2 regions of the Streptomyces sp. NPDC006487 genome follow, and region 1 is predicted to be linked to the other one. Evidence: riboswitches for the same ligand, from Rfam matches in the RefSeq annotation. Region 1 holds a riboswitch; the other holds the start of a gene.
The links. Region 1 has a riboswitch for cobalamin ahead of metE (5-methyltetrahydropteroyltriglutamate--homocysteine S-methyltransferase). Riboswitches for the same ligand answer to the same signal wherever they lie in the genome.
Positions count from the first base shown of each region.

Region 2: it holds a riboswitch for cobalamin, as region 1 does, so the genes downstream of both, ACFYM0_RS05770 (ribonucleoside triphosphate reductase) here and metE (5-methyltetrahydropteroyltriglutamate--homocysteine S-methyltransferase) in region 1, are expected to answer to the same signal.

Region 1 is NZ_JBIAHN010000005.1:379,423-386,931, reverse strand. Features, by position in the region: gene aceA (isocitrate lyase) at 1-479, shown strand, start outside; gene aceB (malate synthase A) at 592-2,196, shown strand; gene ACFYM0_RS11060 (3-hydroxybutyryl-CoA dehydrogenase) at 2,193-3,077, shown strand; gene ACFYM0_RS11055 (DUF4430 domain-containing protein) at 3,210-3,698, opposite strand; cobalamin riboswitch at 3,839-3,988, opposite strand; cobalamin riboswitch at 4,135-4,358, shown strand; gene metE (5-methyltetrahydropteroyltriglutamate--homocysteine S-methyltransferase) at 4,522-6,846, shown strand; gene ACFYM0_RS11045 (hypothetical protein) at 6,948-7,313, shown strand; gene ACFYM0_RS11040 (hypothetical protein) at 7,420-7,509, opposite strand, start outside.
Region 2 is NZ_JBIAHN010000003.1:128,238-135,746, reverse strand. Features, by position in the region: gene ACFYM0_RS05785 (NADP-dependent isocitrate dehydrogenase) at 1-377, shown strand, start outside; gene ACFYM0_RS05780 (hypothetical protein) at 455-907, opposite strand; gene ACFYM0_RS05775 (endo-1,3-alpha-glucanase family glycosylhydrolase) at 1,302-3,017, shown strand; cobalamin riboswitch at 3,139-3,280, shown strand; gene ACFYM0_RS05770 (ribonucleoside triphosphate reductase) at 3,323-5,101, shown strand; gene ACFYM0_RS05765 (anaerobic ribonucleoside-triphosphate reductase activating protein) at 5,098-5,721, shown strand; gene ACFYM0_RS05760 (aminotransferase class V-fold PLP-dependent enzyme) at 5,846-7,087, shown strand; gene cobF (precorrin-6A synthase (deacetylating)) at 7,103-7,509, opposite strand, start outside.

The DNA.
Region 1 (7,509 bases):
CCCGCGGCCTCGCCTACGCTCCGTACGCAGACCTCATCTGGGTGGAGACCGGCACCCCGGACCTCGCCCAGGCCCGCGAGTTCGCCGAGGCGATCCACGCGCGGTACCCGGACCAGATGCTGGCCTACAACTGCTCGCCGTCCTTCAATTGGAAGGCCGCCCTGGACGACGACCAGATCGCCAAGTTCCAGCGCGAGCTCGGCGCGATGGGGTACCGCTTCCAGTTCATCACCCTGGCCGGCTTCCACTCCCTCAACCACGGCATGTTCGACCTGGCCCGCGGCTACGCCGAGCACGGCATGACCGCCTACGTGGACCTGCAGGAGCGGGAGTTCGCCGCACAGGCGCAGGGATTCACCGCGGTCAAGCACCAGCGCGAGGTCGGCACCGGCTACTTCGACCTCGTCTCCACCGCCGTCAACCCCGCCTCCTCCACCACCGCGCTGGCCGGCTCCACCGAGGAAGAGCAGTTCCACTAGAACTCCACCCGCGCCTCCGTCCGGCCCGCGTCCTGCCACTTGCCGTCCGACGGCGCCCGGGGCTCCTCCCCGCCCCGGGCGCCGACCGCCCCACGTCGAGGAGAAGATCCGCATGTCACTCAAGTCCCTGATCAGCAGTGTCCAGGTCCTCGGTGTGCCGGGTGAGCGCCACGGGGACATCCTGACGCCCCCGGCCCTGGACTTCATCGGCCGGCTCGACGCGGCCTTCGCCGACCGCCGCCTGGGCATCCTCAAGGAGCGCCGCCGCCGCTCCGCCCACCTCGCCGACGGCAAGCAGCTCGTCTTCCCGCTTGCCACGCGAGCCGTCCGAGACGACCCGACCTGGCAGGTCGCACCTCCGGGCCCCGGGCTCAACGACCGCCGGGTGGAGATCACCGGGCCGCCCGACCGCCGCATGACGGTCAACGCCCTGAACTCCGGCGCCCGGGTGTGGATGGCGGACTTCGAGGACGCCACCGCGCCCACCTGGGAGAACGTCATAGGCGGCCAGCTGAACCTGCTCGACGCCATCGAGCGGCGCATCGACTTCACCACGGCCGACGGCAAGGAGTACCGCCTCGGCGAGAACCTCGCCACGATCATGGTCCGCCCGCGCGGCTGGCACCTCACCGAGGAACACCTGGAGATCGACGGCCGTCCCGTGCCCGCGTCGCTCGTCGACTTCGGCCTGTACTTCTTCCACTGCGCACAGCGGCAGATCGACGCCGGCCACGGCCCGTACTTCTATCTCCCCAAGCTGGAGAACGCGTACGAGGCAAGGCTGTGGAACGACGTCTTCGTCCTCGCGCAGGACCTGCTCGGCATCCCGCGCGGCACCGTCCGGGCCACCGTCCTGATCGAGACGATCACGGCCGCCTTCGAGATGGAGGAGATCCTCTACGAACTGCGCGAACACAGCGCGGGACTGAACGCGGGGCGCTGGGACTACCTCTTCAGCCTCATCAAGACCTTCGGCCACCGCACCGACTTCCAGCTCCCCGACCGGGCCGCCGTCACCATGACGGCCCCCTTCATGCGCGCCTACACGGACCTGCTCGTCCGGACCTGCCACCGGCGGGGAGCACACGCCATCGGTGGCATGGCAGCCCATGTCCCGAGCAAGGACACCGAAGCCGACTCCGCGGCTCTCGCAAAGGTCCGCCTCGACAAGGAGCGGGAGGCCGAGGACGGCTTCGACGGCTCCTGGGTCGCCCACCCCGGGCTGGTCCCCGTCTGCCGCGAGGTCTTCGGCAACGTCCTGGGGGACCGGCCCCACCAGCTGGACCGAACGCGTGAGGACGTCGGCGTCGCCGCCGCCGACCTGCTGTCCATCCGCCGGATCGCGGCTCCGCCGACCTCGGAAGGCGTCCGCTCCAACGTGGCGGTGGCCCTGCGTTACTTCGACGCCTGGCTGCGCGGCAGCGGGGCCGTGGCCCTGAACGGGCTGATGGAGGACGCCGCCACCGCCGAGATCGCCCGCGTCCAGATCTGGCAGTGGCTCCGCCACGACCGGGTCGGCCGGGGAACGGTCGTCGATCTCCTGGACGCCGAATGCGCGGCCCTGGAGGCGGAGGATCCACAGGCACGCGTCCTCGAAGCACGGGAGATCTTCGTGGACACCGCCCTGCCGATGCAGCTCCCCGCCTTCTTCACCCCGGAGGCCTACACCCGCCATCTCGTCCGCCGCACCTCCCCCGCCGCGCAGGTGACCGCGTGAACGCCCCCGTCCGGCCGGACCGGATCCTGCGCGTCGGCGTGGTCGGCGGCGGTCGGATGGGAGCCGGAATCGCCGAAGTGTGCGCCCGCGCCGAACTGGACACCGTGGTCGCCGAGGCGGACGCGGCCGCTGCCCGCGCCGCCCGCGAGCGCGTCGCCGTCTCCCTGGAGCAAGCCGTCCGGCGCGGGAAGCTGCACCGGAGCTCCGCCGAGGACGCCCTGGCCCGTCTGCTGTTCACCGGGGACCTGGAGGACCTCGCCGACCGGCAACTCGTCATCGAGGCCGTCACCGAGAACCCCGAAGCGAAGACCCGGGTCTTCGCTGCCCTCGACAAGATCGTCGAGGACCCCGGGGCGATCCTCGCCACGAACACCTCCGCCATCCCGATCATGCGGCTGGGCATGGCGACCGGCCGGGCCGACCGGGTGGTGGGCCTGCACTTCTTCAACCCCGTGCCCGTCCTGCCGCTCGTCGAAGTCGTCTCCTCCCTCCACACGTCGCCGGACACGCTCGCCTCCGTCGAGGCGTTCGCCCGCGACACGCTGGGCAAGACCACGGTCCGCTCCCGGGACCGGGCCGGCTTCGTCGTCAACGCCCTGCTCATCCCCTACCTCCTCTCGGCCGTCCGCATGGCCGAATCGGGCTTCGCCGGCGCGGCGGACGTGGACGCGGCCATGGAGATGGGCTGCGCCCACCCGATGGGTCCGCTGAAGCTGGCGGACCTGATCGGCCTGGATACGGTCACGGCGATCGCGGAGTCGCTGTACGAGGAATTCAAGGAACCGCTGTACGCCCCGCCCCCGTTGCTCCGGCGGATGGTGCAGGCGGGGCTGCTGGGACGCAAGAGCGGCCGCGGGTTCCACACGTACGGCCGGGTCTGAGGGGCCCGGCAGACCTCCGGCCATGAGGGTGCGCCGGAGGCGCCCAGAGGCGGTGGGGGTGTGGCGAGTGGTGTCGCCGCACCCCCACCGCGCGCCAAGACGGGCAGCGCGACCGCAGGGCTGTCGTACCCGCTAGAAGGAGGTCCAGGTGTAGGCGACCTGGTCGCCTGCCTTCAGCTTGAACTGGCAGCCGCCGACCGGGGTCGGGGTGCCGTTGACGGAGATGCTCCAGTAGGCGACGCCGCCACCGCTGACGTTCTTGATCGTGTCGACGGAGAAGTCGTCGAACGAGGCGTACCAAGTGCCGTCCCAGCTGAAGTGCTTCTTCTTCGCGGCGTCGTCCAGGGCGGCCGTCGGCGTGGGCACGGCGCTCGGGTTGGCGGCGCCGTTCGTGCCGTCGCACTTGTGCGTCCCGCCGGTGACGGTGGTGACGTCGTGCCCCTTGGTCCTTATCTTCCCCTTGAACAGAAGGCCGTTGGGGCCCTGCACCGTGAGGCCGACCTTGACCGGGGCGTTCGTGTTCGGTGCCGGCTTGGCGTGGGCGGCGGCGGGCGCTGTGGCGAGCGCGAGTCCCAGGGCGGCCGTCGTGACGAGGGCGCGACGGACGAGGTTCGGGCGCATGGGTTGCCTTTCGGGCAGGGCGGGCGCAGCCGGGCCCTTCCGCTGCGGCATCGCCCGGCAGCGCCGGTCCCCGATGCGGCGGGAGCAGGCTGTGGCGAGTCGGCGACTCAAGGCTCCGCGCTGCAGTCCGTGACAGTGGGAGGCGGTACGAGCCGCACGGCGGGCTATCCGACTCGGGGCGCGCAGGCGCTCCACACGGTTGCAGGTCAGCGCCGGATTCACACCGGCTTCCCCCTGGCCACACGGCGATTCAGTTGTCACCCGGTCCGACCGGGCACACGAATCGTACGGTCGTAACAACGTGGTGACCAGGGGCGGCTTTCCGGCGTGACCGCTCGACTCGCCGTCCCCGGTTTCACGTCCGGCCAGGACCGGCGTGTCTCATCCCACTGTCCGACACCTGGACAACAGGGTTCGTCCTCGGGTGCGGCAGCCTAGTGTGGGCCTCGCAGCTGGTTCGCTCCCGTCCGCCAGGCGGGATGCGTCGTAAGAGGGAACCCGGTGAGAATCCGGGACTGCCCCGCAGCGGTGAGTGGGAACGACCGCCGTCATACGCACTGGGACCGGAACCGGTCCTGGGAAGCGACGGCCAGTAGGTGCGGGCCTTCGTGGTCCGCGTGCCCGCGAGTCCGAAGACCTGCCCGTTGCCCGTACGCGGACGATTCCGTGTGCGGAGATCCCGGTGACCTCGTGGGCGGGTCGGCGTACACATCGAGCGGCACGAGCGGTCCTTCCGCTGCGCGAGCCGTTCGTCGTGGCGTTCCTTCGCGTCCGCGTCCCGTTGCCGGGGCGTTCCTGGACACATCTCGCGAAGGAGAGTTCCGTGACAGCGAAGCCCGCAGCCGCGGCCGCACGAGCCACCGTGTACGGCTACCCCCGTCAGGGGCAGAACCGTGAACTGAAGAAGGCCATCGAGGGCTTCTGGAAGGGCCGCGTCACCGCTGACGCCCTCCGGGCGACCGCGGCCGAACTGCGCCGCACGAACTGGCGGCAGCTGGCGGAGGCCGGCGTCCACGAGGTACCCACCGGTGACTTCTCGTACTACGACCACGTACTGGACACCAGCGTCATGCTCGGCGCCGTCCCCGAGCGGCACCGGGAGGCCGTCGCCACCGACCCGTTCGGCGGGTACTTCGCGATGGCTCGCGGTACGCAGGACGTGGCCCCGCTGGAGATGACCAAGTGGTTCGACACCAACTACCACTACCTGGTCCCGGAACTCGGCCCGGACACCGTCTTCACCGCGGACCCTTCCCAGCAGGTCGCCGAAGTGAAGGAAGCCCTCGCACTCGGCCTCGACGCCCGCCCCGTGCTCGTCGGCCCGATCACCTATCTCCTGCTGGCCAAGCCCGCCCCGGGCGTGGCGGCCGACTTCCAGCCGCTGACCCTCCTGGACCGGATCCTCCCCGTCTACGCCGAGGTCCTCGCCGCCCTCAAGGCCGCCGGGGCCGAGTGGGTCCAACTCGACGAGCCGGCCCTGGTACAGGACCGGACCCCGGCGGACCTGAACGCCGTGGCTCGGGCCTACCGCGACCTCGGCGCCCTGACCGACCGGTCCAAGCTGCTCGTCGCCTCGTACTTCGGCCGGCTCGGCGAAGCCCTCCAGGTCCTCGCCGCTTCTCCGGTCGAAGGCCTGGCCCTCGACTTCACGGAGGCCGGCAGCGCCAATCTGAAGGACCTCGGGGCGGTCGGAGGCCTGCCCGGCAAGCGCCTGGTGGCCGGCGTCGTCAACGGCCGCAACATCTGGATCAACGACTACCAGAAGTCGCTCACCACGCTGGGTACGCTCCTCGGCCTCGCCGACCGGGTGGACGTCGCCGCCTCCTGCTCCCTGCTGCACGTCCCGATCGACGTCGCTGCCGAGCGGGACATCGACCCGCAGGTCCGCCGCTGGCTCGCCTTCGCCCGCCAGAAGGCCGCCGAGATCTCCGTCCTGGCCCGAGGGCTGGCCCAGGGCACGGACTCCATCGCACCCGAACTCGCCGCCAACCGGGCCGACCTGGCCTCCCGAGCCGGCTCCGCGCTCACCCACGACCCGGCCGTCCGCACCCGCACCGCCGCGATCACCGGCACGGACGGCCGCCGTGCCCAGCCCTACCCGGAGCGCGCCGCCGCCCAGCGGGCGCACCTGGGCCTGCCGCTGCTGCCGACCACCACGATCGGGTCCTTCCCGCAGACCGACGAACTGCGGGTCGCCCGCGCCGACCTGCGGGCCGGCAGGATCGACGTGGCCGGCTACGAGCAGCGGATCAAAGAGGAGATCGGCGAGGTGATCTCCTTCCAGGAGAAGACCGGCATCGACGTCCTGGTACACGGCGAACCCGAGCGCAACGACATGGTCCAGTACTTCGCGGAGCAGCTGACCGGCTACCTCGCGACGCGGCACGGCTGGGTCCAGTCGTACGGCACCCGCTACGTGCGCCCGCCGATCCTCGCCGGTGACATCTCCCGCCCCGAGCCGATGACCGTCCGCTGGACCTCGTACGCCCAGTCCCTGACCTCCAAGCCGGTCAAGGGGATGCTGACCGGGCCGGTCACCATGCTCGCCTGGTCCTTCGTACGCGACGACCAGCCCCTCGGCAATACCGCCCGTCAGGTGGCCCTGGCCCTGCGCGACGAGGTCAACGACCTCGAAGCGGCGGGCACTTCGGTGATCCAGGTCGACGAACCGGCCCTGCGCGAGACGCTCCCGCTGCGCAGCGACGACCATGCGGACTACCTGGCCTGGGCCACCGAGTCCTTCCGGCTCACCGTCTCAGGGGTCCGGCCGGACACGCAGATCCACACCCACATGTGCTACGCGGAGTTCGGCGACATCGTCCGGGCCATCGACGACCTCGACGCCGACGTCATCAGCCTGGAGGCCGCCCGCTCCCACATGCAGGTCGCGCGCGAACTCGCCGCCCACGACTACCCGCGCGAGGCGGGCCCCGGCATCTGGGACATCCATTCGCCGCGCATCCCCTCCACACGCGAAGCGGCGTCCCTGCTCCGCCGGGGCCTGGCAGCCATCCCGGCCGAGCGGCTCTGGGTCAACCCCGACTGCGGTCTGAAGACCCGCGGTTGGACCGAAACCCGCGCCTCCCTGGAGAACCTCGTCGCCGCCGCCCGCGAGGTCCGCGCGGACCTGTCCGCCCATACCTCCTGACACCGCCCGCTCCCCGGCCGACGGCCATCGAGGCCGTCGGTCCGGGAGCGCGCATCAGAGACGGCTCCGAACGCCTCCTAGTGCCAAGGGAGTCGGGACCTGTGGAACCAGTAGGCCCGAGGGGCTTCGGCGACGCCCGAGAGCTGGGCGAGCTGGTCGGTGGCGACCTGACCCGCGGCACGACGGCCGGCAGCACTCCGTCACCGTCCCCGACCGGGAGCCCCTCCGGCTCGCCGTCGTCCTCCCCGTCCCCGAGCGGGAGCCCGTCCGGCTCGCCGTCGTCCTCTCCGTCCTCGACGCCGGGCACCTGCACCGCGCCGAGCTGGAAGGCCGACACCATCTACCCGGCCAAGGGCTTCCAGGTCTCCTGGAAGGGCCGGACCTACACGAACAGGTGGTGGAGCCTGAACGAGGACCCCTCCACCAGCGGCCCGGAGGGAGTCTGGACCGACAACGGGTCCTGCTGATCCCACGCTCATGACCCCCGAAGGCCCGGCCCGCATCCTGTGGGACGCAGGCCGGACCCCGGAGCCGGTGCAGTCGGCCCTTTGTTGCCACCCGCCGTCGTACGGTCTAGCCGCGCGCCCGTCTGCGGCGCAGGAGGATGCCGACGGCCGCCCCGGTCAGGGCCGTTGCCGCGACTCCCGCCGTCGTCCACCAGAC
Region 2 (7,509 bases), on a different contig from region 1:
TCGCCACCACCACCGGCAACGCCCGCGCCCAGGTGCTGGCCGACACCCTGGACCGGGCGACCGGCACCTTCCTCAACGAGGACAAGTCGCCGAGCCGCAAGCTGGGCGGCATCGACAACCGCGGCAGCCACTTCTACCTCGCCCTGTACTGGGCGCAGGAGCTGTCGCGCCAGACCGAGGACCCGAAGCTGGCCGCCGCCTTCGACCCGCTGGCCAAGACGCTGGCCGAGTCCGAGGAGAAGATCGTCGGCGAGCTCATCGCCGTCCAGGGCGCCCCGGCGGAGATCGGCGGCTACTACCGGCCCGACGCCGCCAAGGCCTCGGCGATCATGCGGCCGTCCGCGACGCTGAACGCGGCGCTCGCGATCCTCGGCTGAGGTTCAACGCTTCAACGCTTCACGGGTCCGCCCCGGTCGGCACCAGCCGACCGGGGCGGACCCGTTTCAGCGTCCCGTCACAGCGGGTGGACCTGCTCCCGGGCGAAGGCCAGTGGGTCGCGTCCGGCGGCCAGGACCCGCAGCCCGGGGGCCGCGGCGAGGAGCTCGCGCAGCCAGTCCAGGGCGTCGGACGCGAGGTGCTCGCAGCCGTCGAGGACGAGCAGCATGTCGCGCTCCGCCAGCCACGACGCCGCGTTCGGCGTCCCGTAAGGCAGGAAAGGCATGCCCGGTACGCAGCCCAGCGCGGCGGTCAGGTCGGGGACCCCGAACCGCCGGTCCATGGACACCACGGCCACGCCGTCGTAGAAATTGGACGAGAGCCGTTTCCCGATCTCGTGCACCAACTGGCTCCGGGGCTCGCGGAACCGACCGGTGACGGTCAGCACTTTGCCCCGCCGCACGGCGGTGAAAAGACGGGAAAGCTCCGCCGAGGTCGCCGGGAACGTTCCGGCGCCTCTGGAATCCCTCATCGACACGATGCCCCCCTGCATGCGTGACCTGCGGCAAGAGGGTTGTTTCAAGCCGCATGAAGACGATTATGCGCCACTTTTCGCGAAAGGCCAGTGGAATTCCCTATTCCGGCGAAAAGCCCGTGCCGCCCGGTGATCGCAGCAGTTGTACAGGTCACATGCCTTTGTCCAACCGCGTGCGAAGAGTGCCGCTCCGACGTCCGAACCGCGCAGGCCAAGGGGCCGTCGGCCGAGGTGGCCGCCGCGGGCGGGACTCCGGTAGCCCCGCGGTTCCGTCCCGTCTCACGCCCCGTCTCCCGGGGAACAGTTGTCCGGGGCCCCGGAATCCGCTGTACTGCTGCTGTGCGGCCCGATGTACGGGCATGGCGCGGGCACATTCGGGGGAGGGGCCAGGATGAGTGCGGACCGGCGGCGGGCAGGGCGCGGCACGAGACCCGCGTCGCACCGGCGCCGTGCGGGCTTCCGGCGCCGAAGACCCCTGCTGAGCCTCCTGCTCTCCGCCTTCCTCCTCGTGGGCGTCTGCGCCGCGACGGGCATCGCCTGGGAGCCCCGTACCGTCTCGGACGCACGGGCCCGCTCGGGGCCCGGCCCGGCCGACTCCCCGTCCGGGGCGTCCGGCTACGGCTCCGCGCCCGCCACCGCCGGCCCCGCCACCACCGGCCCGGGCACCACCGCCCCGCAGAGCCCGGGCGGGCCGGCCCCGGACCCCAAGCCCCAGGGGTCCGGTACGGACGGCGGAGCGCGCCCCACCGGAGCCCTGCCCTTCGACCTGCCGCAGCCGGCCGCCCTGCGCTCCGGAGCCGCCGGCAAGAAGCTGGTCTTCGCCCACTACTTCACCCCGTACCCGCTCTCCCTGGACAACGCGAACGCCGACGCCGACTACTACACCCGCAACTACCTGAAGCCGGACGGCGAGAACGGCAAACACCAGCGCTACGGCGGCCTGCTGCGCGACCGGCCGCTGCCCGTCCCGCCCAAGGCCGGGGACTGGGAGCTCGCCAACCTCCGGCAGGAGGTCCGCACCGCGCGCGCCGCCGGCATCGACGGATTCACCCTCGACCTGCTCTCCCTCTCCGGGAAGAACCTCGAACGCTGCAACCTCCTGATGGAGGCGGCCCGTTCGGTGGACCCCGCCTTCAAGGTCATGCTGATGCCGGACATGACCTCCCTGGGCACCGACGACCCGGCCGTGCTCGCCGACCTCCTCGCGGAACTCGGCAAGGCCCCGGCCGCCCACCGGCTCCCCGACGGACGGCTGGTCGTCTCGCCGTTCAAGGCGGAGGAGAAGAGCGCCGCCTGGTGGACCCGGGTCATGGACGTCCTGAAGTCCCGGCACGGCATCCGCACCGCCTTCGTCCCGCTCTTCCTCGACTTCGGCGCGCACAGCGGCGAGTTCGAGTCGATCAGCTACGGATTCTCCGAGTGGGGCAGCCGCAGCTACGTCGGCCAGGAGAGCTCCACGCGCGACGTGCGGCGCGCCCACGCGGCGGGCAAGATCTGGATGCAGCCCGTATCCGTCCAGGACGCCCGTCCCAACCAGGGCATCTACGACGAGGCGGGCAACACCGCGACCCTGCGCACCACATGGAACCGCGCCATCGAGGACGGGGCCGACTGGGTCCAGCTCACCACCTGGAACGACTACAGCGAGGGAAGCCAGTTCGCGCCCTCCCTGCACAACGGCCATGCCTACCTGGACCTTTCCTCGTACTACCTGACCCGGTTCAAGACGGGCGGCTGGCCGAAGATCGTCCGGGACACGCTGTACCTGAGCTCGCGCACCCAGTTCGCCGCCGCCGATCCGAGCGGCGGCCAGTCCCTCGTGATGTCGCTGCGGGGCGGCAGCGCCGCGGCTCGCGACACGGTGGAGGTGCTGAGCTTCCTGACCGGGCCCGCGAGCATCCGTACGGCCGTGGGGGCGGCCGAGGACGCGCACGCGGCCCCGGCCGGGGTCCACTCCGAGCTGCTTCCCCTCGGTCCGGGCACCGGCTCGGCGGCCGTGGTGCGGGACGGCAGGACCGGGGCCCGGGTGGAGCTGGGGTACCGGGTGGACCGCACGGTGGAGGTGCAGGACCTCCAGTACCACGCCGCCAGCAGCGGCCGGAGCTGAGCCCGGGGGCCTCGGCGCTGCTCTCCGTTGCTCTCCGCTGCTCTCCGCAGGGCTGAAGTCCCTTGGTGCGGGACCTTCGTCACCCCATATGTAGTGGTGGTGCCCCGCCGTCACATCCATATGTAGTGTTGGTCTTGCCGGTTCGGCGGGGCCCCTCCCCGACCGAGGCAACAGGGAACCCGGTGGGAATCCGGGACTGCCCCGCAACGGTGAATCCGCCACGGCGGACGAGTCCGACACCTGCCGGCACGGGCTTTCGAAGAGGCCCGCCATTCTTCCGTGCCGAGCCTCGTGGGAGGGCTGCCGTGACTGCTGTCGTCGATGCCGTGGAGACCGTGACCGAATACCTGGACCGCCGGGACTGGCGGGTGAACGCCAACGCCAACCAGGGCTATTCGCTCGGCGGGCTCATCCTCAATGCCGCAGGCAAGGTCACCGCGAACTACTGGCTGGAACAGGTCTATCCCGCCGCCGTGGCCCGCGCCCACCGCGAGGGCGACCTCCACCTCCACGACCTGGACATGCTCTCCGGTTACTGCGCCGGCTGGTCCCTGCGCACCCTGCTGACCGAAGGCTTCAACGGAGTCCCCGGACAGATCGACTCCGCCCCGCCCAGGCACCTGTCCTCGGCCGTCGGCCAGATCGTGAACTTCCTCGGCACCCTGCAGAACGAATGGGCGGGCGCCCAGGCCTTCTCCTCCTTCGACACGTACCTCGCCCCCTACGTCCGCCTCGATGCGATGACGTACGACCAGGTCAGGCAGTGCGTCCAGGAACTCGTGCACAACCTCAACGTGCCCTCGCGCTGGGGCACCCAGACCCCCTTCACCAACCTCACCTTCGACTGGACCTGCCCCGAGGACCTGCGCGAGCAGATCCCGGTGGTGGCGGGGGAGGAGACCGGTTTCACCTACGGCGAGCTCCAGGCCGAGATGGACATGATCAACCGGGCGTACATCGAGGTGATGACGGAAGGCGACGCCACCGGACGGGTGTTCACCTTCCCCATCCCGACCTACAACATCACCCGGGACTTCCCCTGGGAGAGCGAGAACGCCGAGCGGCTCTTCGCGATGACCGCCAAGTACGGGCTCCCGTACTTCCAGAACTTCATCAACTCCGAGCTCGAACCGAACATGATCCGCTCCATGTGCTGCCGGCTCCAGCTCGACCTGACCGAGCTGCTCGCACGCGGCAACGGCCTCTTCGGCAGCGCCGAACAGACCGGCTCGCTCGGCGTGGTCACCCTCAACTGTGCCCGGCTCGGGCATCTTTGCGCGGGCGACGAGGAGCGGCTGCTGGCCGAGGTGGACCGGCTCTGCGAGCTCGCCAGGGACAGCCTCGAGATCAAGCGGATCACCGTCCAGGACCTGATCGACGGCGGCCTCTTCCCGTACACCAAGCGGTACCTGGGCACCCTGCGCAACCACTTCTCCACCATCGGGGTCAACGGCGTCAACGAGATGGTCCGCAACTTCAGCGGGGGCGCGCACGACATCACCGCGCCCGAGGGCCACGCCCTCGCGGTCCGCCTCCTGGACCGGGTGCGGGCCCGGATGGTCGACTTCCAGGAGAGCACCGGCCACCTCTACAACCTGGAGGCCACCCCCGCCGAGGGCACGACCTACCGCTTCGCGAAGGAGGACCGGGCCCGCTTCCCCGGCATCCTCCAGGCCGGCACCGACGCCAACCCGTACTACACCAACTCCACCCAGCTGCCCGTCGGATGGACCGACGACCCCTTCGAGGCGCTGGAGCGCCAGGACGAGCTGCAGGGCAAGTACACGGGCGGCACCGTCCTGCACCTGTACACCCCCGAGCGGATCCCGACGGCGGAGGCCTGCCGCAAGCTGGTCCGGCGCTCCCTGGAGACCTTCCGGCTCCCGTACCTCACGGTCACCCCGACCTTCTCCGTCTGCGCGGACCACGGCTACCTGGCGGGGGAGCAGCCCCACTGCCCCGCCTGTGGGGCGGTGTGCGAGGTGTGGACCCGGGTCATGGGCTACCACCGCCCGGTCTCCTCCTTCAACACCGGCAAGAAGGGCGAACACGCCGAGCGGGTCCCCTTCAAGGCGGCGGTGTGATCCCCGCCGCGCAGCCGGACGAGGTCATCCGCATCGGAGGCTGGTCCCGGCTGTCCACCTGCGACTGGCCCGGCCGGCTGGTCACCACCGTCTTCTGCCAGGGCTGCCCCTGGCGGTGCGGCTACTGCCACAACCCCGGCCTGCTGCCCGCCCGGGCCCCCGCAGCCGTCCCCTGGGACGCGGTGCTCGGCCACCTCGCCCGCCGGACGGGGCTGCTCGACGGGATCGTCTTCTCGGGCGGGGAACCGCTGCTCCAGCGCGGTCTGCCGCAGGCCGTACGGGAAGCCCGTGCGCTGGGCCTGGAGGTCGGCCTGCACACCGGGGGAGCCTTCCCCCGCCGCCTGGCCAGGCTGCTGGACGCCGGCCTGCTGGACTGGGTCGGCTTCGACGTCAAGGCCCCGCCCGGCCGGTACGAACGGGTCACCGGCATCGGCCACGCGGCCGCCTCGGCCGAGCGGAGCCTGCGCCTGCTGCTCGCCTCGGAGGTCCCCCACCAGCTCCGCACCACGGTGGACCCGGACCTCCTGGACCCGCCCGCCATGGCCGACCTGGACGACTGGCTCGCGGAGCTGGGCGCGGGGGCCACGGTCCGCCAGACCGTGCGCCCGCCGGCGGCCTGAGGCCCGGGCGGCCGCGATGGCCCGGCGGCCCCGGGGCGCGATGGCCGGGGAAGGGGCTGTCGCTCCGGGTGGGCGGCGGGGCATGATCGGGCCGACAGCCGCGCCGCACCCACGGAGGTCCCACGTGACCCAGCCCGCAGAGCCGACCGACCGCACCGACCGAGTCGGCCCCGCCGACGCCGCCGGACGGGCCGGGGCCGCCTCACGCGGCGGGCCCCTGCGCCGTCCCGCCGAATTCCCGGGCGGGCGGGAGCTGTTCCGGCTCTCCGAGGCGGTCGGCCATCTGAACCACGGGTCGTTCGGAGCGGTCCCGATCCCCGTCCAGGAAGCACAGGCCGCCCTCCGGGCGGAGGCGCACGCCGACCCCGACGCCTTCTTCATCGGCGCCCCCGACCGACTCGTCGGGGCCCGGACCCGGATCGCCGCCCGGCTCGGCGCCGATCCGGACGGGCTCGCCTTCGTCTCCAACGCCACCGAGGCCGCCAACGTGGCCCTCGACGCCGTGGAGTTCGCAGCCGGTGACGAGATCCTGGTCACCGACCACGGCTACGGCACGGTGGTCGCGGCCGCCGCCCGGCGTGCCCCGCTCACCACCGTGGCCCTGGGCACCGATCTCCCGGACGAGGACGCCGTACGGGAAACCGTGCTGGCCGGGGTCACCCCGCGCACGCGGGTCGCCGTGCTCGACCACATCAGCTCGCCCACCGCCCGGCTCATCGCCTCGCCCCGGCTGCTCGCCGAACTCGCCGAGCGGGGCGTCACCACCATCGTGGACGGCGCCCACGCGCCCGGCATGATCCCCGACCCCCTGGGCGGGGGCGCCGACTTCTGGTTCGGCAACCTCCACAAATGGGCCTACGCCCCCTCCGGCACCGCGATCCTGTCCGTCGCCCCGCACCACCGCGGCCGGGTCCGCCCGCCGGTGCCCTCCTGGGAGGATCACCACGGCTACCCGCGCTCCGTGGAGAACCGGGCCACCTTCGACTACACCGGCTGGCTCGCCGCCCCGGAAGGGCTCGACCTGCTGGAGGAACTCGACGCCGCGAAGGTGCGCGCCCACAACAGCGCACTGGCCGCCTACGGCGCGGCCCTGCTCGCCGAGATCCCCGGGGTGGCCCCGCTCCCGTACACCGAAGGCCTGGCCCTGCGCACGCTGCGGCTGCCGCCCGGGGTCGCGCAGACCCCGGCGGCGGCCGGCGAACTGCGGGAGCGGATCGCGGCCGAGCAGCGGATCCGGGTGCTGATCTGGCCCTGGCCGGGCGGCGGCGGGATCCGGGTCAGCGGGCAGATCTACAACCGGGCCGAGGAGTACGAACGGCTCGCCGAGGTACTCCCCGCCTATCTCCCCGCTTACCGCCGGGCCTAGGCCCGGCGGACGGCCTCAGTCGCGCCGGAGCAGGTACGTGTCCATGATCCAGCCCTTGCGGGCACGGGCCTCGGTGCGCAGCTCCTCGATCCGGCCGGAGACCTCCGCCAGCTTCCCCGAGACCAGGATCTCGTCCGGGGTGCCGACGTACGCACCCCAGTAGATGTACAGGTCCTGGTCGAGGTGGGCCGTGAAGGCGTGCCGGGCGTCCAGCATCACCACCACGTCGTCCACACCGTCCGGCCAGCCCTCCGCCAGCCGGCGCCCGGTGGTGATCTGGACCGGACGGCCCACCCGGTTGAGGTTGGTGCGGTGGCGGGCCAGCAGCGAGGAGATGCTGCTGATGCCCGGCACCACCTCGTGCTCGAAGGCGACCCTGCCCTTCTCCAGCACCTCGTCGAGGATCGCGAGCGTGGAGTCGT